4 regions of the Bradyrhizobium sp. CIR48 genome follow, and region 1 is predicted to be linked to each of the others. Evidence: riboswitches for the same ligand, from Rfam matches in the RefSeq annotation. Region 1 holds a riboswitch; each other region holds the start of a gene.

The links. Region 1 has a riboswitch for cobalamin ahead of GGD66_RS05050 (TonB-dependent receptor domain-containing protein). Riboswitches for the same ligand answer to the same signal wherever they lie in the genome.
Region 2: linked by a shared signal. The riboswitch ahead of GGD66_RS19940 (DUF1636 domain-containing protein) and the one ahead of GGD66_RS05050 (TonB-dependent receptor domain-containing protein) in region 1 are both predicted to bind cobalamin.
Region 3: linked by a shared signal. The riboswitch ahead of GGD66_RS20025 (TonB-dependent siderophore receptor) and the one ahead of GGD66_RS05050 (TonB-dependent receptor domain-containing protein) in region 1 are both predicted to bind cobalamin.
Region 4: linked by a shared signal. The riboswitch ahead of GGD66_RS20005 (energy-coupling factor ABC transporter permease) and the one ahead of GGD66_RS05050 (TonB-dependent receptor domain-containing protein) in region 1 are both predicted to bind cobalamin.

Annotation. Positions count from the first base shown of each region.
Region 1 is NZ_JACIHG010000001.1:1,026,356-1,034,227, reverse strand. Features, by position in the region: gene GGD66_RS05070 (adenylate/guanylate cyclase domain-containing protein) at 1-1,673, shown strand, start outside; gene GGD66_RS05065 (hypothetical protein) at 1,798-1,974, shown strand; gene GGD66_RS05060 (hypothetical protein) at 2,113-2,322, shown strand; gene GGD66_RS05055 (hypothetical protein) at 2,422-2,685, shown strand; cobalamin riboswitch at 2,729-2,943, shown strand; gene GGD66_RS05050 (TonB-dependent receptor domain-containing protein) at 3,057-5,294, shown strand; gene GGD66_RS05045 (hypothetical protein) at 5,348-5,929, shown strand; gene ilvD (dihydroxy-acid dehydratase) at 7,455-7,872, shown strand, end outside.
Region 2 is NZ_JACIHG010000006.1:170,805-178,676, reverse strand. Features, by position in the region: gene cobN (cobaltochelatase subunit CobN) at 1-329, opposite strand, end outside; gene cobW (cobalamin biosynthesis protein CobW) at 329-1,363, opposite strand; gene GGD66_RS19940 (DUF1636 domain-containing protein) at 1,360-1,734, opposite strand; cobalamin riboswitch at 1,829-2,050, opposite strand; gene cobO (cob(I)yrinic acid a,c-diamide adenosyltransferase) at 2,092-2,727, shown strand; gene GGD66_RS19930 (cobyric acid synthase) at 2,732-4,180, shown strand; gene cobD (threonine-phosphate decarboxylase CobD) at 4,169-5,134, opposite strand; gene cbiB (adenosylcobinamide-phosphate synthase CbiB) at 5,146-6,087, opposite strand; gene cobU (bifunctional adenosylcobinamide kinase/adenosylcobinamide-phosphate guanylyltransferase) at 6,209-6,712, shown strand; gene cobS (adenosylcobinamide-GDP ribazoletransferase) at 6,709-7,491, shown strand; gene bluB (5,6-dimethylbenzimidazole synthase) at 7,496-7,872, shown strand, end outside.
Region 3 is NZ_JACIHG010000006.1:192,498-200,369, forward strand. Features, by position in the region: gene cobT (nicotinate-nucleotide--dimethylbenzimidazole phosphoribosyltransferase) at 1-288, shown strand, start outside; gene GGD66_RS20020 (histidine phosphatase family protein) at 281-853, opposite strand; cobalamin riboswitch at 926-1,128, shown strand; gene GGD66_RS20025 (TonB-dependent siderophore receptor) at 1,245-3,593, shown strand; gene GGD66_RS20030 (PepSY domain-containing protein) at 3,606-5,045, shown strand; gene GGD66_RS20035 (siderophore-interacting protein) at 5,076-5,744, opposite strand; gene GGD66_RS20040 (O-methyltransferase) at 5,867-6,559, opposite strand; gene GGD66_RS41560 (hypothetical protein) at 6,664-6,777, opposite strand; gene GGD66_RS20045 (AraC family ligand binding domain-containing protein) at 6,755-7,228, opposite strand; gene GGD66_RS20050 (hydantoinase/oxoprolinase family protein) at 7,846-7,872, shown strand, end outside.
Region 4 is NZ_JACIHG010000006.1:184,458-191,674, forward strand. Features, by position in the region: gene cobJ (precorrin-3B C(17)-methyltransferase) at 1-393, shown strand, start outside; gene GGD66_RS19975 (cobalt-precorrin-6A reductase) at 369-1,115, opposite strand; gene cbiE (precorrin-6y C5,15-methyltransferase (decarboxylating) subunit CbiE) at 1,126-2,307, shown strand; gene GGD66_RS19985 (cobalamin biosynthesis protein) at 2,304-2,672, shown strand; gene cobM (precorrin-4 C(11)-methyltransferase) at 2,669-3,451, shown strand; gene GGD66_RS19995 (cobyrinate a,c-diamide synthase) at 3,451-4,761, shown strand; gene cobA (uroporphyrinogen-III C-methyltransferase) at 4,758-5,489, shown strand; cobalamin riboswitch at 5,535-5,754, shown strand; gene GGD66_RS20005 (energy-coupling factor ABC transporter permease) at 5,791-6,468, shown strand; gene cobF (precorrin-6A synthase (deacetylating)) at 6,516-7,217, shown strand, end outside.

The DNA of each region.
Region 1 (7,872 bases):
TGATGCTGGTCACCTCGATCCTGTCGATGGTGATGTCGAGCCAGGTCGGCGTCCTGCTCGACGAGCTGACCAACCGCTACATTCCCGCCTACAGCCATCTGGCCCGCGCCAACATCCGCTCGCTGGAGCGGGGGCTGGCGCTACGGCGGATGGTCATGACCAAAATGGAGTCACCGTCGGACGAAGAGGCCTATGCGGCGCGCCTTCGCGAGTTCGAGACATCCGATCGCAAGATCGAGGAGGAGGCCGAGGCCGCGCGTTCGCTTGTCAACGCGATCATCGACGACCCCAGGACGTATTCCGACAATGCCGCGCTGGGACGGATCGATATTCGCATCGAGACCGCCGTCACCGAGCTGCGGCGCGATCTGAACGAGGACCATGCAAAGCTGCTCAAGCAGGTCGACGCCAGGCAGATGGCCGAGGCCCGCGGCACGCTGGAACACATCGACGTGCTACGCGATCAGTTCAACCGCAAGGTCGATGCGATCCGCGCCGACATGCTGACGCAGGTGTTCTTCTCGACGTCGCAGGTGATCAGCCGCCAGCATCAGGCGATCGTCGTTTCGGGTGTCGTGACCCTGCTCGCGGCGATCGTCGGCTTTGCCTTTGCGCTCCTGGTGTCCAGCGGCATCACGCGCCCGGTGCGGCTGCTGCTCGCCGGCACCCGCGAGGTCGAGGCCGGCCGCTTCGACAAGACCATCACCGTCTCCACGCAGGACGAGATCGGCGAGCTCGCCGCGGCCTTCAACCGCATGACCGAGCAGCTCAGGCACAACGAGCGCATCCGCGAGACCTTTGGCCGCTACATCGATCCCAAGGTGGTGCAGGGGCTTATCGACCGGCCCGAGGTCGCGATCGACGGCGAGCGCCGGGTCATGACCATCATGTTCTGCGACATGAGCGGCTTCACCTCGATGAGCGAGGGCATGACCCCGCGTGGCCTCGTCAGGGTGATGAACCACTATTTCACGGTGATGTCCGGACCGATCAGGAGCAATCGCGGCATCATCGACAAATATATCGGCGACGCCATCATGTCCTATTGGGGCCCGCCCTTCATCGAGGAGGACGAGCAGGCGCTCCTGGCCGGCATCGCCGCAACCGAGATGGTCGACCAGGTGCCCGCGCTGCAGAAGCAGCTGCCCGACCTGCTCGGCATCCGCGCCATGCCGGCGCCGTGTGACCTGCGGATCGGCATCGCCACCGGCGAGGTCCTGACCGGCAGCATCGGCTCCGAGCTGATGATGAGCTTCACCGTGATGGGCGACGCCGTGAACCTGGCCTCGCGGCTGGAGGCCGTCAACAAGGTCTACGGCACCCGCATCCTGATCTCGCTGGCCACGGCTGATGCGATCGGAGCGCGGCTCGAATTGCGCGAGATCGATCGTCTGGCGGTCGCCGGCCAGAGCGCGCCGCAGCCGATCTTCGAGGTGATGGCGCAGGCGGGCGCGCTCACCGCCGCGCAGGACAGCCTGCGCACGCATTATGCCGAAGCGCTCGCCGCCTATCGGGCCCGCCGCTTCGACGAGGCGCGCGCCGCCTTCAACGCCGCGCTCGAAGCCGTCCCCGGCGACGGCCCCTCGCGCACGATGCTCGGCCGCATCGCGCAATTCGAGGCCAAGCCGCCGGAAGAGGGGTGGGACGGCGCCTGGCGGCTGGAGCAGAAATAGCCGTTTTTGTTGGGCCGGCCCGCCCTGTCCGGAAAAAACGTTTCTACTTGATAACGATGTTCGCCGTGACCTATTTCCCGGGCTTAGGTTGGATGTCCTTGAGGCGTTTGACGGGGACACGCCGATGACGGAACTTCAGGACAGGCTGGAACGGTTCGAGACGCTCACCGCCGAATGCGAGCTGATCGCCAAGCTCGCCACCGACAGCACCAAGCGCGAGTTCTATCTGAAACTCTCGGAACAGTACCGTCAGCTGGCGGTGGACATGCGGCAGGCGATCGCGACCAAGGCTGCGGCCTGACGCCGGCTGCAATCCGTTCTTAAGGTTTGGCGCGCATCCTTGACGTCGCGAGCGATCGCTCGTGGTGGAAAGGCCGGGGTTCGCTGCATTGCAGCGCACCTCGCGAGTGTCATTTGCCATGCTTGACAGGGCAATCACATGCGCCTCGTTGCCGTGATCATAGTCGCGCTCATGACGGCGGCCTGCGACCAGGAGCAGGATATCACCGGCTCGACGCCGACCTGCCCGATGCGGAACTACAGCTACAATCCCCGCGACATGAACCAGTGCGTCAGTGCGTGCAAATCGTGCGATCGCGGCACCACGGTCACCTGCACCACCTCCTGCACCCTCAAGGGCGCGCGCTGAGGCTACCGCTTTCTCCGGCGCACCCAGCGGCGGTGCTGGGGCACCGGAACGATTCACTTGGGTTAATCATTGAAGCAGGTGGGCAGGACGCGGAGTCCGATGGAAATGGGTATGCTCGATCCCGGTCGATTTCTGGTGTCGTGCTCGCATTGTGATGCCTGGCCGATGGCGGCCAATGTGAAGCGGTCGAGCTGGTCGGCGTCCCCGCACGAGGTCCGCTTTGTCTGCACGCGCTGTCGTCGCGAGGAGACCGCGATCGTCTCGGCCTCCGGCGAATTGACCCCGATCAAGCGCGTCGATGTTCCGCCGCGCGACGTCGCTGTCGCCTGGGCCCAGGCGCAACGTGTGCGAGGGCGGACCTGAGCGCCCGGCGTCCACCGGTCGATTGACTCCCGGGGCCAACGGCTCGTAAATGATCGGCGACGGTTCTCCTCAGGGAGATCAAAAGGGAATGTGGTGCGGGATTGTCCCAACGCAGGGATCTGTCTCAACGCCACGGCTGCCCCCGCAACTGTAAGCGGTGAATCTTCGTCTCATGCCACTGGGAAACTCGGTCCTGGGAAGGCGACGCAAGGTCACGACCCGCGAGCCAGGAGACCTGCCGTCAGCCGTGGTCACACGCGAAGATGTCGGTCGGGGAGTACAGACATTAGCTTCACCGGAGCAATCCATCGCTCTGCCGTGAAACCTCGTTCGCTGTGACGTGCCACTGACGTCATACCGAGGTTACAATTGTGTCCCGTCTCGTCTCTGCCGCCAGGCGCCTTGCCGCCGGCCTGCTCGCATCCGTTTCCCTCCAGTCGATCGATCTGTCCTCCGCCTTCGCCCAGCACGCGCTTGCCGAGCAATTGCCGCCGATCGAAGTGACGCAGCCCGACGATTACAACCGCACGCGCGCCAGGGCGACCGGTGACGGCGAGGCGACTCGGCAGCGGGCGAGGACGAATGTCGCGCCGGCAGGCAATGGCGCCGGCTCATCGGGCTCCGGCGGTGAGGCTGCCGCCGGCGGCGGCGGCATCGTCGGGGCTGCCACGACCGTCATCATGGCCGCGGATATCGCGCATTCGCCATCGCAGACGCTTGCCGAGATCATCGCGATGCAGACGCCGGGGGCCCAGATCACGACGCTCTATGGCGGCCAGATCGGCGCCAAGACCAGCGTGGACCTGCGTGGCTTCGGCGCCTTTGCCACCGCCAACACGCTGGTGCTGGTCAACGGACGACGGTTGAACGACGTCGACATGGCGCAGGTGGACCTCTCCACCATCCCGCTCAATTCGATCGAACGCATCGAGGTCACGCGGGGAAATTCCGGCGCGGTGCTCTACGGCGACAACGCGGTCGGCGGTGTGATCAACATCGTTACCAAAAATGGCGTCGGCGGACCGCCCGTGACCGCGCGCATCGAGGCCGGCTTCGGCTCGTTCAACACCAGGCTCGGCAATGTCTCGACCTCGCTCAATTCCGGTCCGTGGTCGACCTCGTTCTACGGCAATACGGTCAGGACCGATGGCTACCGCGACAACAATCGCTATTCGCAGCAGAACGGCGTCGGCAATCTCAACTACACGACGCCGGGCCTGAGTGCTTTTCTTACCGTCACCGGCGACAATCAGGAGCTGCGACTGCCGGGCGGCCGCACCGTCGATCCCTCCATCGGCCTCGACGAGCTCAGGGCCAACCGGCGAGGGACCAGCACGCCGTTCAACTACGCCAACCAGCAGGGTTTTGGTGCGACCGCGGGCTTCACCAAGACCCTGGTCAACGGCGTCGATCTCATTGTCGACGGCGGCGTGCGCGACAAGAAGCAGCAGAGTGCTTTCTTTTCCACCCCGACGCCGGGTCCGGCGTTCTTCACGTCGACCTATGTCGGTTCCCATCTGACGAATTGGTCGATCACACCGCGGCTCAGCGTGAAGAGCCTGCTGCTCGGCATGCCGTCGCAGCTCCTGACCGGCATCGACTATTACGATGCGAGCTTTGAGCAGAACCGCGGCGCGGGGCAGGGGCTCTCCCCATGGCACAATTACGACCTCAGGCAGCAGTCGGTTGCGGGCTATTTCCAGCACACATTGGGAATCGCGCCCACGACCGACATCTCCTACGGCGCGCGGGTGCAGAACGTCAGACTTGCGGCACGCGACAATTTCGACCCGGCAGCTCCCTTCAACGCCGACATCGGCGCGCTGCCGCTGACGAGCAACGAGACCCAATATGCGCTGCATCTCGGCGCCGAGCATCGCCTCAACGACCAGGTCTCGCTGTTCGGTCGCGTTGGGCGCGCGTTCCGCACGCCTGATGTCGACGAGCGCCTGTCCTCAGGGCCTTCCTTCGATCCCTTGACCTTCGCTGCGATCCCGCAAACGTTCCAGCTCAAGACCCAGACCTCTCGGGATATCGAGGGCGGTGTTCGCATCAAGGGAGGCGGATTGCAGCTGCAGAGCAGTCTCTACCTGATGGATCTCACTAACGAGGTCCATTTCAATCCGGTCCTGTTCTACAACACCAATCTCGATCCGACCCGCCGCTACGGCTCGGAGACCAGCCTGTCCTATCGCGTCAACGACGCCCTGCTGCTGCGCTCCGGCGTGGCCTATACCAGCGCGGTCTTCCGCGAAGGCATCTGGGCTGGCAACGACGTGCCGCTGGTGTCGCGCTACACGGCGAGTGCGGGCGTCACCTGGAACATCTGGCAGAATTACGTGGTGCTCGATGCCACCGCGCGCTTCTGGAGCGAGCGACGCATGGACAACGACCAGGCGGGCACCCAGAAGCCGATTCCCGCCAACGGCACGATCGATCTCAAGCTCAGCGGCCAGGTTGAGCGCTACTTCTGGTCCGTCAGCGTCAACAATGTGCTGAATGCGCTCTACTACGACTACGCCATCGCGAGCACCTTCACGGACGGCCGCTTCAGCGCCTATCCGCTGCCCGGCCGCACCTATCTGCTCAAGGCCGGCGCAACGTTCTGATTTTCGTCACGCGCCCCTAAATGGACTAGAATTCGAAAGAAGGAGATTAAACCATGGCTCTCAGCATCCTGCCGTCTGGTGGCGATCGCTTCCGGCTTCACCCGGTCGCGCCGCGCCTTGCGCCGATATTCTGCTTTGCGCTGCTGACGGCGTCATGCGCGCTCGCAAGTTTTGCGTTCGCCTGCGCCACGCCGTTCGCGGCCCTCGCCGTCATTGCCGCGGCGATGTTGCCGCAGCGTCCGGCGCTGCTCGTCGTCACCGGCGCCTGGCTCGTCAACCAGACCATCGGTTTCGGCGTGCTGCATTATCCCGTTGACGCCAACACGATTGCCTGGGGCTTCCTGATCGGCGCGGCTGCGCTTCTGGCGACCGCGGCCTCGTCGACGGTGCTCGGCCTGCTGCCGCAGGGCCGCACGCCGCTGACGCTGGCGATCACGCTCGTCGCCGCCTATGGGATTTACGAGCTCGCGCTGCTCGCCGCGACGCCGTTCCTCGGCGGCGAGGGCGCCTTCACCGCCGCGATCGTGACGCGCATTGGACTGACTAGCGCCGTCTGGCTCGCCGGCCTCGTCGCCATCTGTGAGATCGTCCGTCTGGGCGATCCGGCTGGGCGCAACCGAGCGATGTCGGCCTGAGCGGCCGATCGTGGCCGTAGCCCGGATGGAGCAAAGCGCAATCCGGGGCCGCTCGCCCGGCATCTAGCACCGTCCCGGATTACGTGGCGCTCCATCCGGGCTACGCGATCGTGCCTGTTTCGCCCTCTGTCAATCTACGTCGCTAAAAATATTCCGCTTTACCGAAATTCTGTTTCGGCGTATGTGTCGTCCATCCCGGCTCACCCAAGAGGGGCGACTATGTGGTCGTCACTGTCGCGAGCCGGGCTTGCGGTGGACGCGGCAGCGTCGGCACGAGAGGTGCGGGCAGGGTGGGTTGTCCCTGTGAGCCCGAGGCTTCGTGCGGATGAGCGGCGCTGTTCAGTTCGTCTCGCCACATTCTTTCGGCAACGTCGACAAGGCCGGGAGATAATGTGGTGACCAGCGAACGCGCGTACGGCAAAACCGTGTGGTCCTGGCCGTCGTTGCTACGGTCAAGCTGTTCGAAGATGCGCGCGAGCCCAACCGGGTGGACGGCATCGTCAATTCGAACGGCGAGGGAGGCCAGAAGGAATGGTCGGCTCCCGGGAGATCACGGCATAAGCCGTCCAACCATCGCGCAGGGAAGGCCGAGTGATCGGCCACACCTGTATGCTGCTGTGCGGTTCTTTCTGCGCGTGCCTATTGCGCAGCAGACCGCGGGTGCGAGCCGGCACCCGGCCTTCCCTGCGCCCTCTTGGCTTTAGAGGGTGAAGCGACAAAGCAAAGCTCGGGCGATTCAAGCCGCGAGGCCGCCAAGGCGTGTCTGCAAGCTGAGCTGCGTGCCACAATCTCGATCTCGTAGGGTGGGTAAAGCGCAGCGTGCCCACGCCTTGTTGCTTATGGACAGAGATCGTGGGCACGGCGCGATGCGCCTTTGCCCACCCTACGGCACTGCAGCTGGGATATGCATTGGAGCATCGCGATGGTGCCTCCTGCTCCGTCATTGTGAGGAGCGCTTGCGACGAAGCAATCCAGAATCCCTCCGCGAAAAGACTCTGGATTGCTTCGCTTCGCTCGCAATGACGGCGTGGAAAAGCGTGCGTCATAACTCCGCTGGTGCCCCGGACGCAGCGCAGCGCCCTGTCGCTTTCTGGGTCCCGGCTCTGCGCCGCAACGCTAAGAGGCGTTGCGGCTTGTCCGGGACACGAGGGAGGAATCCTTGATGAGCGGCGCGCCCCGACTCACCCGCGCGGTCACCGCCTCGTGGAGCAAATGGGGAAGTGTTGTTGCCGATACAAAATCTGAAGTTGTGAATCATCCTCACCGCGAGGGTATTGAAGTAGTCCACCCCGTGTCTTCCCGGTAACGATTGTGCTGTCTACGCAACACTCGGTTCCGATTTAACCGTCATCACTGGTGGTTCGCATCACCGCCGCTTTTTGGCCACACCCAAACATGAATAAAATCGCTCTAATGTTCTAGGGCAGCGGCGGTCTTCGAAGGCGACGAGAAATCCCAAGGTCGATTCAAATCTTGGCTCTGATTTTTCGGGTCTGAAAGGGTTGACCGAGGAAACTGGTTTGCGATGAGCGCGAAGATTGACAAGCAGAGGCTGCCGAGCCGTCACGTGACGGAAGGCCCTGCGCGCGCGCCGCATCGGTCCTATTTCTACGCCATGGGTCTGACCACCCAGCAGATCCACCAGCCTTTCGTCGGCGTCGCCTCGTGCTGGAATGAGGCCGCTCCCTGCAACATCGCCCTGATGCGCCAGGCGCAGGCGGTGAAGAAGGGCGTGGCGTCGGCCGGCGGCACCCCGCGCGAGTTCTGCACCATCACCGTGACCGACGGCATCGCCATGGGCCATGACGGCATGCGCTCCTCGCTGCCGTCGCGCGAATGCATCGCCGACTCCGTCGAGCTGACCGTCCGCGGCCATGCCTATGACGCCCTGGTCGGGCTCGCCGGCTGCGACAAGTCGCTGCCGGGCATGATGATGGCGATGG
Region 2 (7,872 bases), on a different contig from region 1:
ACAATGCCACGGTCCTTGGCGAGCTGCTGGAGCACAGCCAGACCATACGGCCAGTAGGACTCACCACCAATCAGACGAACCAGAATGCCACGCGCCTGAGACAGCGTGCGCTCGATATAGGTGTCCACTGACAGCGGATGACGCAGCTCCGCGAGATTGGCGAGCCGCAGCGACGGCAGGCTCTCGCGGCCACGCCGCCAGCCGGCTGCGAACGCCGCAAGATCGGAATCCGAATACGAGAGCACCACGAGATCGGCCGGGTCCTGGCCGATATCCCTTGGCGTCGCGGTCTCCTCCAGACCGCGGCTCTCGCGGAAGACGACGTGCATCAGATACCTAGTCCTGCCTTGATGGCGGCCTCGTCGATATCGCCGTGCTCGCCGATCACGACGAGCTTCGACCGCCTGTGACCTGCGCCCCAGGGCTTGTCGAACTGGTGGCGCACGCGCTCGCCGACCGCCTGCAGCAGCAGCCGCATCGGCTTGCCCGCGACCGCGATGTAGCCCTTAGCGCGCAGCACGTTCTGCTCGCGCGCCAGCTTCTGGACGGATGCGACCAGCGCATCGACGTCGGCGACTTCCGGAAGGTCGACCACGACCGAGGCGAAATCATCGTGCTCGTGCTCTTCCTCGCCGTCATGATGCGAGGGACGCGCGGCGAGATCGTTCTCGGCGGCAGCGCCAAGACCGAGGATGACGCGCGCATCGATCGCACCGTCGGTCACGGGGAGCATCGGCACGCGGCGCGGCATCTCGGCGGTGATGGCAGCCTTGGCCGCTTCAAGTCCCGCCGCGCCAGCGAGGTCGGCCTTGGTCAGCAGCACGATGTCGGCGCAGGCGATCTGATCCTCGAACACCTCCGACAGCGGCGTCTCGTGGTCCAAATTCTCGTCCGCCGCGCGCTGCGCTTCGACGGCGTCAGGATCCGGCGCAAAGCGGCCAGCGGCGACAGCCTCGGCATCCGCGAGCGCGATCACGCCGTCGACGGTGATGCGCGAACGGATCTCCGGCCAGTCGAATGCCTTAAGCAGCGGCTTGGGCAGCGCCAGGCCCGAGGTCTCGATCAGGATGTGATCGGGCCGCACGGGCCGCGCCAGTAGTTTTTCCATGGTCGGAATGAAATCGTCAGCAACGGTGCAGCAGATGCAGCCATTGGCGAGCTCGACGATGTTCTCCTCCGGGCAATTGGCGTCGGCGCAGGATTTCAAGATCTCGCCGTCGACGCCCTCACTGCCGAACTCGTTGACGAGCACCGCGAGCTTCTTGCCGCCGGCATTGCTGAGCAGATGCTGGATCAGCGTCGTCTTGCCCGAGCCGAGAAAACCCGTGACCACCGTAACCGGGACTTTTGCGAGCGAGTTCATTCGGCGGCCTCCGGCACGACGGCAATGGGGGGAATGCGGGCAAGCGACTGCTTGCGGAATATTTCCGGCCGGCTGCGCCAGGGCACAAGGCCGTCAGGCGCGGCCGCATAGGCCGCGGCGCCCGCGACCACATCCTGCGCATTTGCATCCGAGAGGCGGCCATAGACGTAAGACCACCGGCCGGGCGCGCTCAGCGCGACCGAGCAACCCTGGTTGCATGCCGACAGGCATTCGACGGGAACCACATTGACACCCTCGGGCACGCCCGCGTCGAGGATCGCCCCATGCAGGCGCTTGCCGGGCGTCGCCTCGCCCTCGCCAGGCGTCTCGCCGGCACGGCAGGTGATGCAGACGTGAAGTGTGACGGTCATCGCCTCTTCCAGATAACAGCGGGAGGCGATGAGGCACACGGACCGCTCTTTTGGAGGCCCGTTTTCCCCGTCGCGGAACACCCCGTCCGCCGGTCCAAAACTCGTCCGCGCTGGCAGGTCTCCCGGCTTGCGGAGCAGGGTTTTCCCCTTCGATCCCCGCCTTCCCGATTCCCTGAGGGAATCAGTGGCTTCGGACATCTCTCCGGTCACGGTCGCGGGGGCGGCTGCATTTTGGACCCAAATCTTGCCGATTCGGACCCTATCGCATTCCCTCTTCGCCTGTCATAGGACAGGAACCAACGCCGGGCCACCATTTGCCGGTGGCCGCCACTTGTCAAGCCGAAGGACCGGGACCCGATGACGCCTGAACCGGATACAAAAACGGCCGAAGAAACCGACGCCCGCCACGCCACGAAAATGGCGAAGAAGAAGGCCGCCCGCGACAAGATCATGGCGACCAAGAGCGGCGAAAAGGGCCTCATCATCGTCCACACCGGGGCCGGCAAGGGCAAGTCCTCGTCGGCCTTCGGCATGATCGTCCGCTGCGTCGCGCACGGCTTTCCCTGCGCGGTCGTGCAATTCATCAAGGGCGCCTGGGATACCGGCGAGCGGCGCCTGCTCACCGGCCATTTCGGCGACCTCTGCCAGTTCCACGCCATGGGCGAAGGTTTTACGTGGGAGACGCAGGACCGCGCCCGCGACATCGCCGCCGCGCGCGCCGGCTGGGAGAAGGCCAAGGAGCTGATCCTCGATGAGAGCCTGCGCATGGTCGTGCTCGACGAGATCAACATCGCGCTGCGCTACGACTATCTCGACATCGCCGAGATCGTCGCGTTTCTGACCACCTCGAAGCCGCCGATGACGCATGTCGTCCTCACCGGCCGCAACGCCAAGGACGAGCTGATCGAGATCGCCGATCTCGTCACCGAGATGACGCTGGTGAAACATCCCTTCCGCTCCGGCATCAAGGCACAGGCCGGCGTCGAGTTCTGATTCGATGGCACGCGCGCTGATGATCCAGGGGGCCGGCTCGGACGTGGGCAAGTCGCTCATCGTCGCCGGTCTCGCGCGCGCCCTCACGCGGCGCGGCCTGCGCGTGCTCCCGTTCAAGCCGCAGAACATGTCGAACAATGCCGCCGTCACCGTTGATGGCGGCGAGATCGGCCGCGCACAAGCGTTGCAGGCCCTCGCCGCTGGCGTCGAACCGCACACCGACATGAACCCCGTGCTGCTCAAGCCCGAGACCGACATCGGCGCGCAGGTGATCGTCCACGGAAAGCGCATCGCGACCGCGCGTGCCCGCGACTATGCCGCGATGAAGCCCTCACTGATGGGCGCGGTGCTGGAGAGCTTTGAGCGGCTGAAGGCGCGGGCCGATCTGGTGCTGGTGGAAGGCGCCGGCAGTCCGGCCGAGGTCAATTTGCGCAAGGCCGACATCGCCAATATGGGCTTTGCGCGCAAGGCGGGCGTGCCGGTCGTGCTGGTCGGCGACATCGACCGCGGCGGCGTCATCGCCCAGCTGGTCGGGATCAAGACGGTGATCGACCCCGACGATGCCGCGATGATCCAGGGTTTTGTGATCAACAAGTTCCGCGGCGATCCCTCGCTGTTCGACGACGGCTACAGGCTGATCGAACAAAGAACGGCCTGGCTCGGCTTCGGCGTGCTGCCCTGGTTCGCGCGCGCCGGCGAGCTGCCGGCCGAGGACGCGCTCGGCCTCAGCGACGCGCGCAAGCCGGGCCAGTGCAAGATCGCCTGCCTGGCGCTGTCGCGGATCGCCAACTTCGACGATCTCGATCCGCTCAAGCTCGAGCCGGGCGTCGACCTCGTGATGGTGCGCCCGGGCGAGCCGATCCCGGGCGATGTCCGCCTCGTCATCATCCCTGGCTCGAAATCCACCCGCGGCGATCTCGCCTTCCTGCGCGCGCAAGGCTGGGACATCGATCTGCTCGCGCATCACCGCAGGGGCGGCCATGTGCTCGGTCTCTGCGGCGGCTATCAGATGCTCGGACGCAGCGTCGCCGATCCTGACGGCATCGAAGGCACTGCAGGCGACACGCCGGGCCTCGGGCTGCTGGACGTGGACACGGTGATGAGTCCGCAGAAGACGCTGACGCGTGTCGCGGCCGTGCATGCCGACACGGACCAGCCAATCCAGGCGTACGAAATCCACATCGGCCGCACTGACGGGCCGGACCGCGCGCGCCCGTTTGCGAAGCTGAACGGCGAGCCAGAAGGCGCGATCTCGCGCGATGGCCGCGTGCAGGGCAGCTATCTGCACGGCCTGTTCACGTCGGATGATTTCCGCAAGGCCTATCTGGCCAGGCTCGACATTCCCGCAGGTGGCGAGCCCTATCAAGCCAGGGTCGAAAGCGCGCTCGATGCGCTGGCCGATCACATCGAAAAGCATCTCGACGTGGAAGGACTGCTCGCGCTAGCGCGCTAGCACCTCGGCAAGCCGCGTCCATTCGGCTTCGCTGCCCGGAAGCCCGAGGCGCAGCCATGTCGGCCTTTGTGCAAAGACGCGCGACCAGATCTGGCTTCGTGCCAATCTCTCTTGCGCGGCGAGCGCGCCGGGCGTCTCGTAGAGACGGAACAGCGGCGTCCCCCCAAGCAGCATCCAGCCTTGCGCGTGCGCGATGGCATCGAGGCGAACACAGTCCCGGGCGAGTCGCGCTGACGTGGCCTCGGCCCAGGCGTCGTCACGCAACGCGCGACAGCCGATCGCGATCGCCGCTCCCGAAACCGGCCATGGACCCGACATCGACGCAAGCTTGCCTATGTCGGCGGCATTGCCGATCGCGAAGCCGAGCCGCAGGCCGGCAAGACCATAGAACTTTCCGAACGAGCGCAGGATCAGCAGTCCCGGCCGACCGGCTTCCGATGCAAGTGACAGCAGCGGAACGGCGTCGACAAAGCTCTCGTCGACGACGAGGCGGCCGACGCGCGGCAGCAGTGCGAGCAGATCCTTCGGTGCATGATGCTGACCGCCGGGATTGTTGGGATTGACGACGATGGCGAGATCCGCGCCTGCCAGCGCGTCGAGCTCGCTGGCCTCCTGGACATCCCAGCCTGCGGCCGACAGAACCCCTGCGTACTCGTTATAGGTCGGCGCGAGAATGCGCGCGCGGCCGGTCGGCACCAGTTGCGGCAGCAATTGAATGGCAGCCTGCGCGCCGCCCATCGCAACGATCGGTGCGCTGGTGCGATAGGCCTGCTGCGCCGCCTGATGCAGGGCGTTGAGGTCGGATCGCGAAGGCAGTGCGTTCCAATAGCGCGGATCGATCTCGGCCACGGGGTAAGGCAGCCGGTTGATTCCTGTCGACAGGTCAATCCAGTCTTCCGCGCGCCCGCCAAAATGCTGCTGTGCCAGATCCAGATTTCCACCGTGCTCGCGCATGCCCCGTTCTTTCACGCGAAGGCCAGGATCGCAAGGGTGCCAGCGAGCAGCACCATGGCGCGGCGGTAGACCGTCAGTGCCTCGGCGATATCAGCGGCGCGCGGATCGCGTGCGCCTTCGTTGAGCCAGGGCTCGTCGGTCGCGCTGCCGTGATAAATGCGAGGGCCGCTGAGCCGGACGCCGAGCGCGCCGGCCATGGCCGCTTCCGGCCAGCCGGCATTGGGCGAGCGGTGACGGCGTGCATCGCGCGTCATGCATGACAGCGCCTCCGATCGCCGCGGTGCCAGCAGCACGAACAGACATCCGGTCAGCCGCGCCGGAATGAAATTGGCGACATCGTCGATGCGCGCCGCCGCCCAGCCGAAGGCCTCGTGCCGTTCACTGCGATGGCCGATCATGGAGTCCAGTGTGTTGATCGCCTTGTAGCCGATGATGCCCGGCAGCCCGAGCAGCGCGCCCCAAAACACCGGCGCCACGATGCCGTCGGAGGCATTCTCCGCAAGGCTCTCGATCGCCGCGCGCGCGATCCCGGCTTCATCGAGCGCTGCGGGATCACGGCCGACGATGCGCGAGACTGCCTCGCGCGCGGCGGTGATGTCACCGGCCATCAGAGGATTCGCGACGGCGGCGACGTGGTCATGTAGCGAGCGCGAAGCGACCAAGGGCCAGGCCAGGATGCCGATCAGCACGATCTGGATCCAACCCGAGGAAAGCAAGGCCTGAAGCCTCCAGCCGAATGCGACGGAGAGCGCAATCACCAGAAGCGCGCCAGCGACACCAGCCGCGCGGCGAAATGCCGGCGGATCGGACGAGCGGTTCCAGGTGATGTCGATGGCACCGATCAGCCGACCCAACCAGGTCACGGGATGACCGATCCGCGCGAACAGCCACGACGGCCAGCCCAGGAGGGCATCCACCGCCATCGCCACCACCATCGCGCCCGCAAAGCCCACACACGCCTCCTGTCCCGCCCCTGTTGCGCAAAGCAAGTCCCAAGCGCAAGCCCCTACCCGCCTGATTTCGGCTTTGTCTTTGGCCGCGTTTGGTGATTAGTCAGGCCCACAGGAGACCTTTATGGCCGTCATCTTGATCACCGGCGGAGCGCGATCGGGCAAGAGCAAGCGTGCGGAAACGCGCACGCGCGCTTTTCCCGGGCAGCCCGTCTATGTCGCGACGGCCGAGGCACTCGATACCGAAATGGAGGCGCGCATCGCAAAGCACCGCGCGCGCCGCGGAACCGACTGGATCGAGCGCGAAGTGCCGCTCGATCTCGTGCCCGCGCTGATCGCAAGCGATGGCGGCGGCGCACGGCTGGTGGACTGCCTGACACTGTGGCTTTCCAACCTGATGCATGCGGAACGCGACTGGGAGCGTGAAGTGACCGAACTCGCGGCCGCCCTGCCCCGCCTGAAAAGCCCGGTCGTCCTCGTCACCAACGAGGTCGGTCTCGGTATCGTCCCCGACAACGCGCTGGCGCGCAGCTATCGTGACGCCGCCGGCATCATGAACCAGATCATCGCCGAAGCCGCCGACGAGGTCGAGTTCGTCGTCGCCGGTTTGCCCATGAAATTGAAATGATGCCGCGCGCCGAGCTCTTCAAGGACGTCGTCGCCGATCTCAGGATGGCAGCGTCGTTCGTCACGATCCTTCCCGTCGCATCGTCGAAGCCTGCAGGCGACGGCGCCGTCGCGCGCGCGACCTGGGCACTACCCGTCGCGGGACTGCTGGTCGGCCTTGCCGGCGCTTTCGTGTACAAGGTGGCCATCCGCTTCGGACTGACGCCGAACATTGCTGCCCTGCTTGCACTCGCGACGACCGCCCTCATCACCGGCGCGCTGCACGAAGACGGTCTCGCCGACACCGCCGACGGGCTCGGCGGCGGTCGCACGCGCGAGCGCAAGCTCGAGATCATGCGTGACAGTCGGATCGGGACCTACGGCGTCTGCGCGCTGATTGTGTCGTTCGGCCTGCGCTGGAGCGCACTCGCAGCGATCGCCGATCCCTTGCTGGTTGCATTTGCACTGTTGTCAGCGCATGCCGCCGCCCGCGCCGGCGTGCCGGCCTTCATGTCATTGGTACCGCCAGCGCGGCCTGACGGGCTGTCGGCGAGCGCGGGACCGCCGCCGGGCCGCAGCATCGCCGTCGCCTTCGCTCTTGGAACGCTCGCGCTCGCTCTCGCGTTGGGGCCGGGCAAGGCGCTGGTCGGCCTGATCCTGCTGTCGCTCGCCGGCCTGTTGCTGGCGCGGCTTGCCGTGCGCCAGATCGGCGGGCAGACCGGCGACATCCTCGGTGCCTTCGAGCAGATCGGCGAGATCCTCATTCTGCTGGTCGCGGCATCCTTCCGGATGGGAGGCTGATCTCATGGTCGAGTTCGACGACACCTTCCGTCAGCACTTGCGCGAGCTGTTCGTGTGGCGCCGCGACGTCCGCCGCTTTCGAGCTGACCCGCTGCCGGCCGGCGCCATCGATCGCCTGATCGAGACCGCTTGTCTCTCGCCTTCGGTCGGCCTGAGCCAGCCCTGGCGCTTCGTCACCGTCGATGATGTTGCACGACGTCGCGCCATCATCGACGATTTCACGGCGTGCAACGCCGACGCGCTGAACTGCTATTCCGGCGAACGTGCGGCCCGCTACGCCACGCTGAAATTGTCGGGCCTCGAACAGGCCCCCGGCCACCTCGCCGTGTTCGCCGACAAGGCCAGCGACATCGGCCACGGCCTAGGCCGCGCGACCATGCC
Region 3 (7,872 bases), on a different contig from region 1:
CGTATTCCCGTATTGATCGATGGCTTCATCGTCTCGGTGGCGGCGCTCGCAGCAGTGCGGCTCAATCCGTCGTGCCGGCCGTTCCTGCTGCCGTCGCATCAATCGGCGGAGCAGGGGCATCGGCTGGTGCTGCGCGCGCTGAACGTGCAGCCCTTGATCAGCCTCGATCTCCGGCTCGGCGAGGGATCGGGCGCCGCCATCGCGCTGCCGCTGGTGCGGCTCGCCTGTAGCCTTCACAACGGCATGGCGACGTTCGCGCAGGCCAATGTGCCTGACAGACCTAACTGATCCGCCGATTGACGGAGACGACGCGCCAGCCGGCCGCGAGGCGATCGATCCGGGTCAGCGACAGCGGATCGACCACGAAGCGCAAGGCGGCCTGCGGCGTCAGATCCAGCGCGATGCAGAGCGCGGCGCGGATGGTGCCGGAATGCACGACGAGCGTGGCCGATCCGGCTGCGATCCGCGACAGACCCAGCCGGACACGCGCGACCTGATCCGCAAAGCTTTCGCCGCCCGGCGGCCGTCCGCCAGCCGGATCGCTCCAGAACTGCGCATAGGCCTCACCGCGGGTCGCCTCGAGTTGGTCATGGCGATGGCCGGTCCAGTCACCAAAATCCTGCTCGCGGAATTCACTGACCAGCTTCGGTTCGAGTCCCAGCGCGCGTGCCGTCTCGATCGTGCGCCGCGACGGGCTGGCATAGCCGGCGGCATCCGGTGGCAGGCGCCGTCGCACAGCGTCCAGTTGCACGCGATCGCTGAGATCGGCCGGCGCGTCGGCGGCATGGATGGCGCCTGTGACGCCCGCGACGGGCGCGTGCCGTATCAACCAGAGGAAGGTCTCGCCTTCCATGCTCATCTCCAAGGAAGTTGGTCGTTGTGGCCATAACGCCGCAACTGGCACATTGACTCTGTTGTGATGGTAATCCTAGATGCTCGCGACGGTTTCCCCGAGAGGGGATGAAAAGGGAATACGGTGCGGGAACATTGTCCCCAACGCCGTGGCTGCCCCCGCAACTGTGAGCGGATAATCCTTCGTCAGAAGCCACTGGGTCCTCGGTCCCGGGAAGGCGACGAAGTGGTGATGACCCGCGAGCCAGGAGACCTGCCGTCAGCCGTGGTCACACGCGAAGATGTCGGTCGGGGAGTACAGACATTCGGCTTCATCGGACGGCTGAAGAGCCAAAAGGTGAGACCTCGTTCGCTGTGACGTGCCACTGACGTCATACCGAGGTCCGAAAACCGTGTCTTCCTTCCGTATCGTACGACCGCGAAAATTCCTGCTCGCATCCGCCGCGCTCACATCCCTTGCCGCGCTCGATCTGCCCGCTGCGCTGGCGCAGCAGGCCCGGGAACCCCTGCCGCCCGTCGAAGTATCGCCGGCCCAATCCCGCAAGCAGGCCAAGCCTGCCGGCCGGGAGGCGCAGAGCACGCGCCGGGCAGCAGCGCGCAGGCCGGCGGCCGCGGCAGCGATGCCGAAGCCCGTCGTACCGGCTACAGCACCCCCGACGCCGCTCAACAGCAACGCCGTGGCCGAAAGCGCTTCGCGGCTCGGCCTGACGGTGCGACAGACGCCCGCGACCGTCGAGGTGATCTCCGCCGAGACCATGCGCGAGCAGGGCTATCGCACTGTGTCCGACGTGGCCCAGGGCGCGGTCGGCGTCACCGCCGGCGATAATCCGGCCGAACCTTCCGCCTTCTCCATGCGCGGCTTCACCAACAGCCAGATCAACACGCTCTACAACGGCATCAAGATCGGCCCGCAGAACATGACCTCGCGGATCATGGACACCGCCAATCTGGAAGCCGTGGAATTCCTGAAGGGCCCGGCCTCGCTGATCTCGGGTGAAGGCGCCGCCGGCGGCGCGATCAATTTTGTGACCAAGCAGCCGCACACGGGACCGATCCGGAACGAAGCTGATTTCTCCTGGGATTCGCTGAATTCGTTCCGCGCGCATTACGGCTCGGGCGGCAGCACCAACGTCCAAGGCCTCGACTATCGCTTCGACATCAGCCGTTCCGCGCTCAACGGCTTTGCCGACGACACCAATACCAAGATGCTCGACGTGTCGGGCCAGCTCAATTACCGCATCTCCGACAGTCTCAAGATCTGGGGCGCGATCGAGTATCGCGAGGACCGTTCGAAAGCCTATTGGGGCGCGCCGCTGGTGCCGATCGCCTTCAGCGGCTCGCACGCGACGACGGGGATCGTCTCCGGCAACTACTTCAACAGGACTGATCTTGGCGCGGTCACGATCGACGACCGCACCTTCAATACCAACTACAACGTCCTCGACAATCGCAATGTCGCGCAGGAGGTGTGGCTGCGCGGCGGCTTCGAGCTGAAGCTGGCGCCGGACCTGACGCTGAAGAGTCAAGCCTATGGCTACGGCGCCGAGCGCACCTGGTTCAACAACGAGATCGAGGCGTTCGATTCCACCAACAACCAGGTGTATCGCGAGCGCTTCTATGTCGCGCACAGCCAGCGCCTCGTCGGCAACATCACCGATTTGATCTGGGACGCTGATATCGCGGGTTTCGACAATCGGCTGGTCACGACGTTGTCATCGAGCTATCTCGACTTCGTCAGGCCGGGCGCGGCAAACTTCCCGAACGATTATGTCTCGCTGGTCGATCCCAACCGCGGCTTTTACGGCTCGCTCACGACGCAGCAGCAGACCGCGCGCATCAACAACGAGGCGCTGTCGTTCGAGGACCGGCTGAAGCTGACGCGGACCTTCGCGCTGATCGGCGGCCTGCGCGTCGAGCATATCGGGCTCGACCGCAATTCGACCGATTCCGCCGGGCTTGTGAGAGCCGGCTTTCCGTTCACGAAAGACTGGGCGCCGGTGACGGGCCGCATCGGTTACACCTGGGAGGCCGTGCCCGGCCTGACCTTCTTCAGTCAGTACGCCACCGGCGCCGACGTCTCCGCGAACACCAGCTTCCTGCTGTTGCCGACCCAGCCGCTCGACCTGACGACCGCGCGTACCTATGAGACCGGCGTCAAGCACCTGTTCTGGGACAACAGGGCGGAGTGGTCGTTCTCGGCCTACGACATCGTGCGCAAGAACGTTTATGCAGCGGCCGGCGGCATGGCGCTCAACATCGCCGGGCGGCAGGAGTCCAAGGGCGTCGAGCTTGCCGCTTCGGTTCGTCCGATCGATCCGCTGCGTCTGTGGGGCAACATCGCCTATGTCGATGCCCGCTATGCCGACTACAATTTCGCCGGCGGCTCGTTCTCCGGCAACACGCCGCCGAACGTGCCGCGCGTCGTCGCCAATGCCGGTGCGTCCTGGCGCTTCTTCACGCCCTGGCCGGTGGAGCTTGGCATCACCGGCCGTCATGTCGGCGACCGCTACAACACCGATGCCAATGTCGTGACGATGAAGGCGTATACCGTCGCCGACGTCTACGCCTTCGTCGACATTCCCAAGACGGTGTTCAACGCGGTCGACCAGGCCCGCCTGACCTTCCGCGTCCGCAACATCACCGATAAGCGCTATGCGATCTGGGGCGATCCGTTCTATCCCGACCAGATCCTGCTCGGCGCGCCCAGGACCTACGAGCTCTCGGCCGCGTTCAAATGGTAGGATCATGAACGCATGATGGGCGCGATCGTCCTTACGCATCGCTGGCTCGGGATCGCGTTCTGCCTGCTGTTCGCGATGTGGTTCGCAACGGGGATCGTGATGCACTTCGTGCCGTTTCCGTCGCTGACGGAAGCGGAACGGTTTGCCGGCCTTGCGCCGGTGGATCGCGAAGCGGCGAGGATCCCGGTTGCGGCGGCGGTCGCTGTGAGCGGGGTCGCGGACGCCGTGCGCGTCCGGCTGATCCAGCGGAGCGATGCTGCGGTCTACATTGTGTCGGGATCATCGCGCGTGCGCGCGGTCCGCGCCTCCGACGGAGCGGATGCGTCGGTCGCAATTGCCGATGCCGCGCTTGCCATCGCGCGGGAGCACGCGCGCAATCGCGGGCTCGATGCCGTGCGGACCGCGGTCGTTGCCCGTTCGGACTATGATCAGTGGAGCGTTCCGAACGGCTTCGATCGCCACCGGCCGCTGTTTCGTGTGGCGCTAGGCGATGCTGCCGGGACGGAAGTCTACGTCTCCTCGCCCACCGGCGAGATCGTCCTGGATACGACGCGGCGCGAGCGAGGCTGGAATTGGGCCGGCAGTGTGCTGCACTGGATTTATCCGACGGTCCTGAGAAGCGACTGGTCGCTGTGGGATCGCGTCGTCTGGACGCTGTCATTGCTGGCCTTGATCGCGGCGATACTTGGTGCGGTGCTCGGGATCGCGCGGGTGAAGCTGCGAGGGCGCCGGATGTCCTCGCCCTATCGTGGCTGGCACGCGTTGCACCACGTCATTGGCCTCGCGGCAACAACGTTCGTGCTGACATGGAGTCTCAGCGGCTGGCTCTCGATGGATCACGGCCGGCTGTTCTCGCGCGGACAATTGACCTTGGCCGAATCCGGCGTGATGAACGCGCCGCCTGATTGGGCGGCTGCCTCATTGCTCGATCGGCAGCCGATATCGCCCTCGGCTCGGGAGATCGAATGGTTTGCCTTCAACGGCAACGTCTATCGCCGCGATCGGATGAGCCTTGACCATCAGGTCTTGATCAAGGCAGGGGACGCGTCCCGCGACGGACCAACGGAATTTCTGGACGTGCATGAGATCCAGAGTCTCGTGGCGCACCTTGCTGCCGGCTGCGGCGCCGCGTCCGTTCTTGCTGTCAACGACGACTACCCCGCGCAATCGGCTATTGCCGGTGCGCCCGTCTACCGTTCGCGCTGCGGCGACCTCTGGTTCGATATCGACGGTGCCGACGGCAGTGTGCTGCAAAGACTGGATTCATCGCGGCGGGCCTATCGCTGGCTCTACAGCGCGCTCCACAGCCTCGATTTTCCCTTTCTGCTGGCGCACCCGCGTCTGCGCGATACCATCATCGTCGGACTCTGTGCGTTGGGACTGGTGTTCTCCGTCACCGGGCTCGCGATTGGCTGGCGGCGTCTGCGGCCCCGACCGACCCGTGGGTCCTGACCGACAGCCGGCCGTTCCATCGGTTCCTCTCTAATCCAAACCGGTCTTGCCCGGTGCCCAATAGGCTTTCGCCCTGATCCGCGATGATGCGACGCCGGCGGCCTTCAGGGTGCGGCCGACGCGCTGGATCGAGGGTGCCTTGCCGGTCAGGACAAACTGTGCGCCGTTTGCGGCAAGACGCAGCAGCTCGGATTCGGCGGTTGCAAGATGGGTGTCATCGGCGCTGCGTGCGATTAATCTGGCCTGGCCGAGGCCGATGGAATCCAGCACCAGTCTCGACTCCGCGACATCGGTGGCCTCGAACACATGGAGCGTGCCGCCAGCCTGCAGGCTGTCGCGCAACGCGGCCGCAAGGCCGAACGAGGTTTCATCGCCGAACAGAACGATGGGCGCTCCGAGGTCCGCGAGGTCGAACGAGCGGCGTGGACCAAAGAACTGGCAGGCGTTGCCCGCGCGCAAGCCGCTGGCCCAGCGGCTGCCGGGGCCATCGCCATGTGCAAAGGCGAGCAGCCGCGTTCTGCCGTTGCCGGCGTCCCACGACATCGGCGTATAGGTGCGCGCGCTCAGGCCCGAGCCCATCGCGACCTGGATCTTGTCGCCGGCCGTCCAGGCGACGTTCTCCAGCGCTTCGCCTTCGAGCTCGACGAGCCGGAAATGCGGCGAGAGCGTCCTGACGCCGGCAACGTGTGCAGGACGCATCAGCCATCGCAGCAACATCCGCGTGAGCCGTCCCTGCGGTGCCCGCGATGGCTCGGACGTTTGTGGCTCGTGAGCGGGCTCGTTCAAGTTTGGCTCCATCACAGGGTTCACCGCCGTGCCGATCATCTGGCTTTGATCGTGAATTCGTTGCCACGTCCCGGCTCGAACGGCAGCGATAGTGAGAGGTAGCCGTTCTCGGGATCGCGCACGTAGTCGATATAGCCCGAAGCTTCCTCGAGCGCGTTCTCGCCGACGATGAGCGCGCCGCGCTTCAGGTGCGGCTCCAGCAGCCTGAGAATGGGAAGATAGAGAGTGAAAGCGCCATCGAGCATCACCATGTCGACCTCGCCGCCGAGGCCGGAGCTGAGCGTTTGGCGCGCATCGCCGTGCCTGAACTCGACGAGGTCGGCGAGCCCCGCGGCGGCAAGGTTCGCTTGCGCCCGCTCGATCTTGCCGGGTTCGAGATCGGTCCCGATCAGACGGCCGCCACCGATGTCGCGCAGGCCCGCCGCCATGTAGATCGCGGAAATCCCCATCGAGGAGCCGAACTCGACGATGCGCTGTGCCTTGGTGGCACGGACGCACATGTAGAGGAAGCGTCCGAACCGCGGAGAGACGCTCAGGAAATTGTCCGCAAGTCCACGATAGACTTCGTTCAGATCACGGCTCTCGGCGGCGATGGTCTTGCTGATGATCTCATCTCGGCTCTTCGCTTCGTTCGCGAAGGTTTGCATCAGTTGTCCGTCGGCGACCTCCGCTTCCTGGTGAAGACGAAGGAGGACGTCGGCGACGGCGCCCTTGCTGAGTGAATCCATGTCGGTCGGCTCCTTAATGCGCCCGCCGGGCGCTTCGGAGCCTGGATACGAAATGGTCCCTCAGACCGCATTCCGCGAACGGGACAATCGATTGCGAATTCCGGTCAGTGTGCGCCGATGCGGCGTTCGGCCAGATATCGCGCCGGCGGCTTGCCCAGCGCCTTGCGGAACATGGTGACGAAGGCGCTGGCTCCCTCATAGCCGAGATCCAGCGCCACCGCCTGGACCGATGCGCCCTGGTCGAGGCGCTGAAGCGCACACCGCGGCGATCCTGCCGTCGGCGCCGTCGAGATCGTACATCACCGGCATGTGGGTGGCATGCACCAGCAAACGCTCGAGCAAGGGCGAGATCGTCAGCGCGCAGCATTGCCGCGGCAGCGCCGGCACCGCCTCCGGTTCGACGAACAGGCAATGCATCTCGACGTCGCCGGCGACGCTGACGCTGTGCGGAACATGCCCGGGAATCCACACCGCACAGCGCGGCGGGACGATCCAGACGCCGTGTCCGGCCTCCAGCCTGACGAGGCCGCGCATGGTCAGGACGAGCTCGTCCTTGCGATGCTCGTGCATGGCCAGCTCCATGCCCTTGGTGACCATCTGGCCCCCGAAAGCGGCAACGGCGCGCGGCACGGTTTCAGGATCGAAATCCCCGAGATCATCGGGGTTCATATGGTCGTCGTTGAGCCGGAAGAAGGGCATGGCAGGCGATGGTCGATCCGAACATGACTGGCGGGTTCAGGCAATATCTGGCCCGCGATCGCGACTTTCAACGCAGGACGTTCGAATCTCGATGGTTTCTAACGAGCTCGTCCCACCGGATCGCGGCGCTGCTTGCGAGACGATATCCTCGCTTACTGACCGTACAATAAAGAAAGGCTGTGCCGCCTGCCGTGCATAGCTCATAGGATACAAACCTCGCGTCCGATCGCCTGCAAATTAGACAGATGATCTTTGACGTTGCGATTGCACTGCAACGGACGTGACGGTTTGCGCCGAAAAATCCGTGGTGCGATGCACTCTGCTGGTGTCCAGCAGTCGACATCTGCATGCTCTCCGCGCGGGCAGAGCTGCACCAAAACGTGCAACCGAATTTGCGGCTCGCGGCGCCGGCCCGGTGGTTTGCGACAACTCTGGCTCTATCCCGACCTGACCGCTCTGTCGCACACTCGCGGACAATGGCAAGACAAGGGATGCATGATGAGCGCTCTCGGTTGGGCATTGGATGTCGCGATGGACGGTAACAGCCCGGCGTCCGGTTCGGACCTCATCCGTCGCCGCCCTCGCACATGAGCTCCTCCGAAAATCACTGGGAG
Region 4 (7,217 bases), on a different contig from region 1:
GCGATGCTGGCGGCGGCCGCACGCGTGGGCGCGCCGCTCGGCCATGATTTCTGCGCCATCAATCTCTCCGACAATCTCAAGCCGTGGGCAGTCATCGAGAAGCGGCTGCGGCTCGCCGCCGAAGCCGATTTTTCGATTGCGATGTACAATCCGCGCTCGGCAAGCCGGCCCGAAGGATTCGGCCGCGCGCTTGCGCTGCTGAAGGACGCCGGCTGCGGCGAGCGCCTCGCGATTTTTGCACGCGCGATCAGCGCTTCTGACGAGAGGATCGAGACTGTCACGCTGAACGAAGCCCGGCCCGAGATGGCCGACATGCGGACGCTGGTGATCGTCTGCAATTCGCAGACGCGCCGCGTCGGCCGCTGGGTTTATGCGCCGAGGCGGGTAGAATGACCGAGCCACTGCATCACCTCGGTCACGCTCTCAACCCGTCGGCGCGCGGGCCGCTCCGGCCGCGAGATCATGATCACGGGCAGGCCGAGCATGCGCGCCGCGTCGATCTTGGCGCGCGCGCCATCGCCGCCGGAATTGCGGGCGACGATCCAGCCGATGCCACGCGTACGCATCAGATCAAGCTCACTGTCGAATGTGAACGGCCCGCGCGACACGATCACATCGGCGGCGAAGGGCAGCGGCGCCTCCGGCGGATCGACGAACCGCAGCGTATAGGTGTGCTGCGGTTTACTCGCGAACGGCGCGATATGCTGGCGGCCGATGGCGAGGAACACTTTTGCGGGCGCCTCGGGCAGCGCGGCGACCGCGGCATCGACATTGGCGATTTCAATCCAGATGTCGTCGGGCATTCTGGTCCAAGGCGCGCGTTCGAGGGCGATCAGCGGCGTGCTCGTCTGCGCGCATGCCTCGACCGCATTGCGGCTCATCTCCGCGGCGAAAGGATGGGTCGCGTCGATCACGTGCGTGATGCCTTCGCGGCGGATGTAATCGGCCAGTCCGCTAACGCCGCCGAAGCCGCCGATGCGGGTCGGCAGCGGCTGATCCGCAGGCGCGCGGGTGCGACCGCCATAGGAGTAGACGGCCTCGATGCCTGCTCGCGCGATCGCCGCGGCGAGCAAGCTCGCATCGGCAGTTCCGCCCAGAATGAGGGCGCGCGTCATGGCTGATCCCTTGGCTGATCCCTGGCTGACCATCATTGGTATTGGCGAAGATGGCCTTGCCGGGCTGTCCGAAGCAAGCCGAAAGGCGCTCAATGAGGCCGAAACCGTCTTCGGTGGTGAACGGCATCTCGCGCTTGCCGGCGTCGGCAGCCGCGGCCGTCCGTGGCCGGTGCCGTTCGACGCCGATATCGTTCTGAGCAGCCGCGGCAGGCCGACGGCGGTGCTCGCCTCCGGTGATCCGTTCTGGCATGGCGCCGGTGCAGGTCTTGCCGAGAAGCTCGGAGGGGACGAGTGGATCGCGCATCCGGCACCGTCGACCTTCTCGCTCGCGGCAGCGCGTCTGGGCTGGCGTTTGGAGTCCGTGACCTGCATCGGGCTTCATGCCGCGCCGTTCGAGCGTCTCGTGCCGCATCTGGCGCGGGATGCACGCATCATCTGCCTGGTACGCGACGCAGCGGCGGTCGACGATCTCGCGAAATGGTTGACCGAACGCGGATGGGGCGCTTCACTCTTGTGGACCCTCGTGGCACTTGGCGGCCCACGGGAATACATTGATCAGCATCGCGTCGATCTCTTTGCTGATGATATCGCTGGAAATCTGGTTGCGGTAGCGCTGCTGGCTAGGGGCACGCAAGGCATGCCCCGCAGCTCGGGCCTGTCAGACGATCTGTTCATCCATGACGGCCAGATCACCAAGCGGCCGGTGCGCGCGCTGGCGCTGTCGGCGCTGGCGCCGCGTCCGGGCGAGCGACTGTGGGATATCGGCGCCGGCTCGGGGTCGATCTCGGTCGAGTGGGCGCTGTGCGGCGGGACGGCGACTGCGATCGAGGCGCGCGAGGAACGCACCGCAAACATCCGCAGCAATGCAGCGGCGTTTGGACTTTCGCACCGGATCACCGTCGTCAAAGGGAGGGCGCCCGAGGCTGTTGCTGCCCTGGAAGCACCGGATGCGGTCTTCATCGGCGGCGGCCTCGATAGCGCGATGTTCGACGAGATCTGGTCGCGGCTTGCGCCGGGCACGCGGCTGGTTGCACATTCAGTCACATTGGAGACGGAAGCGTTGCTCGGCGATCTGCACCAGCGCTACGGCGGCGAGCTGATGCGGGTCGACATCGCTTATGCTGGCCCGCTCGGCCGCTACCGCTCCTGGGAGACGGCACGGCCGGTGGTGCAGTGGAGTACGGTCCGATGAAGGTGGCCGGGTTTGGGTTCAGGAGAGATGTCAGTCTCGCTTCGCTGCGCGAAGCACTGCTGGCGGCGGGTGATCCCGAAGGTCTTATGGCGATTGCAACCGTTAGCGACAAGGCTGATGCGGAGCCGCTGCAGGAGCTCGCGCGTGAGTGCGGTGTGCCGATCAAGGCTGTTCCAGCCGACATGTTGGCCGGTATCGCCACGCCGACCCAGTCCAATCTCGTGACGGAGAAGTTCGGCACCGGATCGGTCGCCGAAGCAGCAGCTCTCGCTGCGGCCGGGCCTCGTGCACGGCTGATTTCGACACGCGTTGTCTCGCAGGATCGCACGGCGACGGCCGCGATCGCGGAAGGAGACGGCGCATGACGGTGCATTTCATTGGCGCGGGGCCGGGCGCTCCCGATCTGCTGACGTTGCGGGGGCGCGACCTGATCGCGGCCTGTCCGGTCTGCCTCTATGCCGGCTCGCTGGTCCCCGAGGGCGTGCTGGCGCATTGCCCGCCCGGCGCGCGCATCGTCAATACCGCGCCGCTGTCGCTCGACGAGATCATCGCCGAGATCGCCGCCGCGCATGCGGCGGGCAAGGACGTTGCTCGCCTGCATTCGGGCGATCTCTCGATCTGGTCGGCGATGGGCGAGCAGCTCCGCCGCCTGCGCGCATTTGGCATTCCGTTCACTGTGACGCCTGGTGTGCCGTCCTTCTCCGCCGCAGCGGCAGCGCTCGAGGTCGAGCTGACGCTGCCGGGCCTTGCCCAGACAGTTGTGCTGACGCGCACGCCGGGCCGCGCCAGCGCGATGCCCGAGCGCGAGAAGTTGGCAGCCTTCGCCGCGACCGGTGCAGTGCTCGCGATTCATCTGTCGATCCATCTGCTCGACAAGGTCGTCGCCGAGCTCGCGCCGCATTACGGCGCGGAGTGTCCGGTCGCGATCGTCTGGCGCGCGAGCTGGCCGGATCAGCGCATCATCCGCGCCACGCTGGCTACGCTCGATGCTGCCGTCGGCACCGAGATGGAGCGCACCGCGATCATTCTGGTCGGCAAGACGCTCGGCGCTGCGGATTTCGACGAGAGCCGCCTTTACGCCGCCGATTACGATCGCCGCTATCGGCCGGTCGGCGCCGAGCCGCGTTTTCCGGAGGGCTCGTGATGGCGGCAGGCCTCGTCATCTCCGCACCGGCCTCCGGCGTCGGCAAGACCACGCTGACGCTGGCGCTCGCGCGCGCCTGGCGCCATCGCGGCTTGAACGTGCAGTGCTTCAAGAGCGGTCCCGATTACATCGATCCCGCCTTCCACGCCGCCGCCACGGGGCGCGCTTCCGTCAACGTCGATAGCTGGGCGATGGATCGCGGGGCGATCTCGCATCTCGTCAGCCGCGGCGCGGACGCCGATGTCGTGCTTGCCGAGGGATCGATGGGCCTGTTCGACGGCGTCGCCGCGCGCGGTGTTTCCGGCACCGGTGCCACCGCCGACATTGCGGAGATGCTGGGCTGGCCGGTGGTGCTGGTGATCGATCCTTCCGGACAAGCGCAGACCGCGGCGGCGATCGCCGCGGGTCTTCGTGATTATCGCCCCGGCGTACGGCTCGCCGGCGTCGTGCTCAACCGCGTTGCCAGCCCGCGCCACGAAGACCTCGTGCGGCGTGCGCTCAGCGACGCCGGCATTGCCGTGTTCGGCGCGCTGCCGCGCCATGCCGAGATCAGCCTGCCGAAGCGGCATCTCGGCCTGGTGCAGGCCGAGGAGCAGGCCGAGATCGGCAAGCTGATCGACGAGGCCGCGCGCTTCGTTGCCGAGCATGTCGATCTCGATGCGGTGCTGCGATCGGCTGCGTCCTGGACACCACAACCCGCCGCGAATGGGCTGAACGTGACGCCGCCGGGCCAGCGCATCGCGCTCGCGCGCGATGCGGCGTTCTCTTTCGTCTATCCGCACATGCTGGAAGCCTGGCGCGGGGCGGGCGCGGAGATCTCGACATTCTCGCCGCTCTCCGATGAAGCGCCCGACGCGAGCGCCGATGTGTGCTGGCTGCCCGGCGGTTATCCCGAGCTGCATGCCGGCAAGATCGCGGCCAATACGCGTTTTCGCAGCGGCCTGCGCGCCTTCGCCGAAACGCGACCGGTGCACGGCGAATGCGGAGGCTATATGGTGCTGGGAACCGCTTTGACCGATGCGGACGGTGTTCGCCATGAGATGACAGGCCTGCTTGGCCTCGAGACCAGCTTTGCCAAACGTCGCATGCATCTCGGTTATCGTCTCGCGACGCTGGCCGCGCCGATGCCGGGACATCGCCCCAGTGCACGTCTGCGCGGCCATGAGTTCCACTATTCGACCATTCTTGCCCAGCCTGATACGCCGCTGGCAGTCGTGCACGATGCAACCGGCGCGGTCATTGCCGAGACCGGCTCGCAGCGCGGCCACGCCACCGGCACGTTCTTTCATCTGATCGCGGAGGACCGGTGAGCGGATTCGTCTCCTTCATCTCCGCCGGCCCCGGCGACCCCGAGCTTCTCACGCTCAAGGGCGCCGCGCGGCTGCGCGAGGCCGACGTCGTGCTCTATGACGATCTCGCCTCCGGCGCGATCCTTGATCTCGCCCGGCCCGGCGCCAATCTCGTCGCGGTGGGGAAACGGGCAGGGCGTCCCTCGACCAAGCAGCACCACGTCAACCGCCTGCTGATCGACTATGCCGCAACAGGTGCGCGCGTGGTTCGGCTCAAGTCGGGCGATGCCGGCATTTTCGGCCGGCTCGAGGAGGAGCTGGAGACGCTGCGTGAGGCCGGCATCGGCTACGAGATCGTCCCGGGCGTCACATCGGCCTGCGTTGCCGCGGCGCAAGCCGGCATCCCCCTGACCCGGCGCCACACCTCGCGCCGGGTGCAATTCGTCACCGGCGCTGATGTCACCGGCGAGTTGCCGCCGAATCTGAATTGGGCGGCCCTGGCCGATCCTGAGGCGACGACCGTGGTCTATATGGGTCGGCGCACCTTCCCCGCGCTTGTGGCAAAGTTGATCGCGCACGGCCTCGCTGCGGATACCCCCGCGCTGTTCGCCGAATCTCTCGGCCGCCCGGACGAACGGCTGGTCCGCACCACCATCGCCGAGCTTGCCGAGCAGCTTGCGCGCGGCGGCGCCGCCTCGACGGCCGCCGTGATCCTGTTTGGGGCGCTGGCGGGGGATTATCCGTCATGACAGCCTTGGCCGCCGTTCGCCCCTTGACGCAGGCTCAGCGAAAGGGGCACACAAGAGAGGCATGGTGCTCGACGCGGCGCAAAGCGCCGGAGCATAATCGGGAATGGGGGTGGGCGGACCCAGTTGCGGCGCCCAAAACCCCAGCCGCCCCCGCGACTGTAAGCGGTGAGGGACTCCGATCAGCCACTGGGCCGCAAGGTCCGGGAAGGCCGGAAATCCGGGGGAACCGCGAGCCAGGAGACCGGCCCTGCACGTTTTGAGGCCAAGGCCGTCGGGTGTGACGGCAGGAAGGAATTGAGCCATGCATATCGAACCCGGGGTCGTGACGGGCGCCAAGCTCGTGTTGAGTTACGCAACCGGCATCGCCGCAGGCGGCGTTGCGCTGAAGCTCGCGGTGGAGACCGTGCGTGAGCAGGGCATCACGTCGTTCGCAGCGCGGACGCTCGCCACCACAGTCCTTGTGTTCATCTTCTTCGAGATCCTGCCGCACTTCCCGGTCGGCGTCTCCGAGGTGCACTTCATTCTCGGCTCGACACTGTTCCTGCTGTTCGGCGCAGCGCCCGCGGCTTTCGGCCTCGCATTTGGCCTGCTGCTCCAGGGCGTATTCTTCGAGCCGGTCGACATCCCGCAATACGGCATGAACGTCACGACGCTGCTGGTGCCGCTGTTCGCGATCCAGGCGATCGCCGCACGGATCATCTCGCGGAACGCCGCCTATGTCGATTTGAAGTATCGGCAGGCATTGGCGCTCTCGACGACCTACCAGGCCGGCGTGATCGCCTGGGTGGCGTTCTGGGCGCTCTATGGCTCGGGCTTTGCGATGAGCAACCTCGCCAACATCGCGACGTTCGCGGCGTCCTATGCGCTGGTCATCGTGATCGAGCCACTCGCCGATCTCGCGGTGCTGGCACTGGCGAAGTCGCTGCGCGGCGTCACCGCGCCCGGTCTCGTCACCCCGCGCCTGCATAACGCGGCCTGAGAGACAAGCGAACGGGCGGCCAGCAGGGCCGCCCGTCGCGTTTCGCGATGCTCACGCTCTCTTTGATAGGCATCGGTTGCGGCGATCCCGACCAGCTGACGCGCGCCGCTGTTCAAGCGATCAACGCCGCCGATCTCGTCCTGATCCCGCGCAAGGGAACGGCGAAGTCCGATCTCGCCGATCTCAGGCGGACGATCTGCGCGGATGTGCTCACCAGCGATAACACAGCCATCGCTGAGTTCGACCTTCCCGTACGCGACGTCGCTGAAGCTGACTACCGCAAGGGCGTGGACGATTGGCACGATGAGGTTGCCGCGACTTGGTCGAAAGCGATTGCGAACCATCTCGAAGGCGAGGGCAAGGTTGCGCTGCTGATCTGGGGCGATCCTTCCCTCTATGACTCCTCGCTGCGCATTGCGCGGCGGCTCAATCCCCTGCCTGACATCGAGGTCGTGCCCGGCATCACCTCGATCCAGACGCTGTGCGCGGCGCATGCGCTGCCGCTCAACGACATCGGCGAGCCCTTTCTGGTCACGACGGGGCGGCGTTTGCGCGAAGGCGGCTGGCCGGCGGGTGTGGATACCGTGGTGGTGATGCTCGACGGCGGCACGGCATTCCAGTCGCTTGATCCAGCCGGGATTCAAATCTATTGGGGCGCCTATCTCGGCATGCCCGATCAGATCGTCATGTCCGGCGTGCTCGCCGAGGTTGGCCCGCGCATCGTTGCGGCGCGGCAGGAAGCGCGCGAG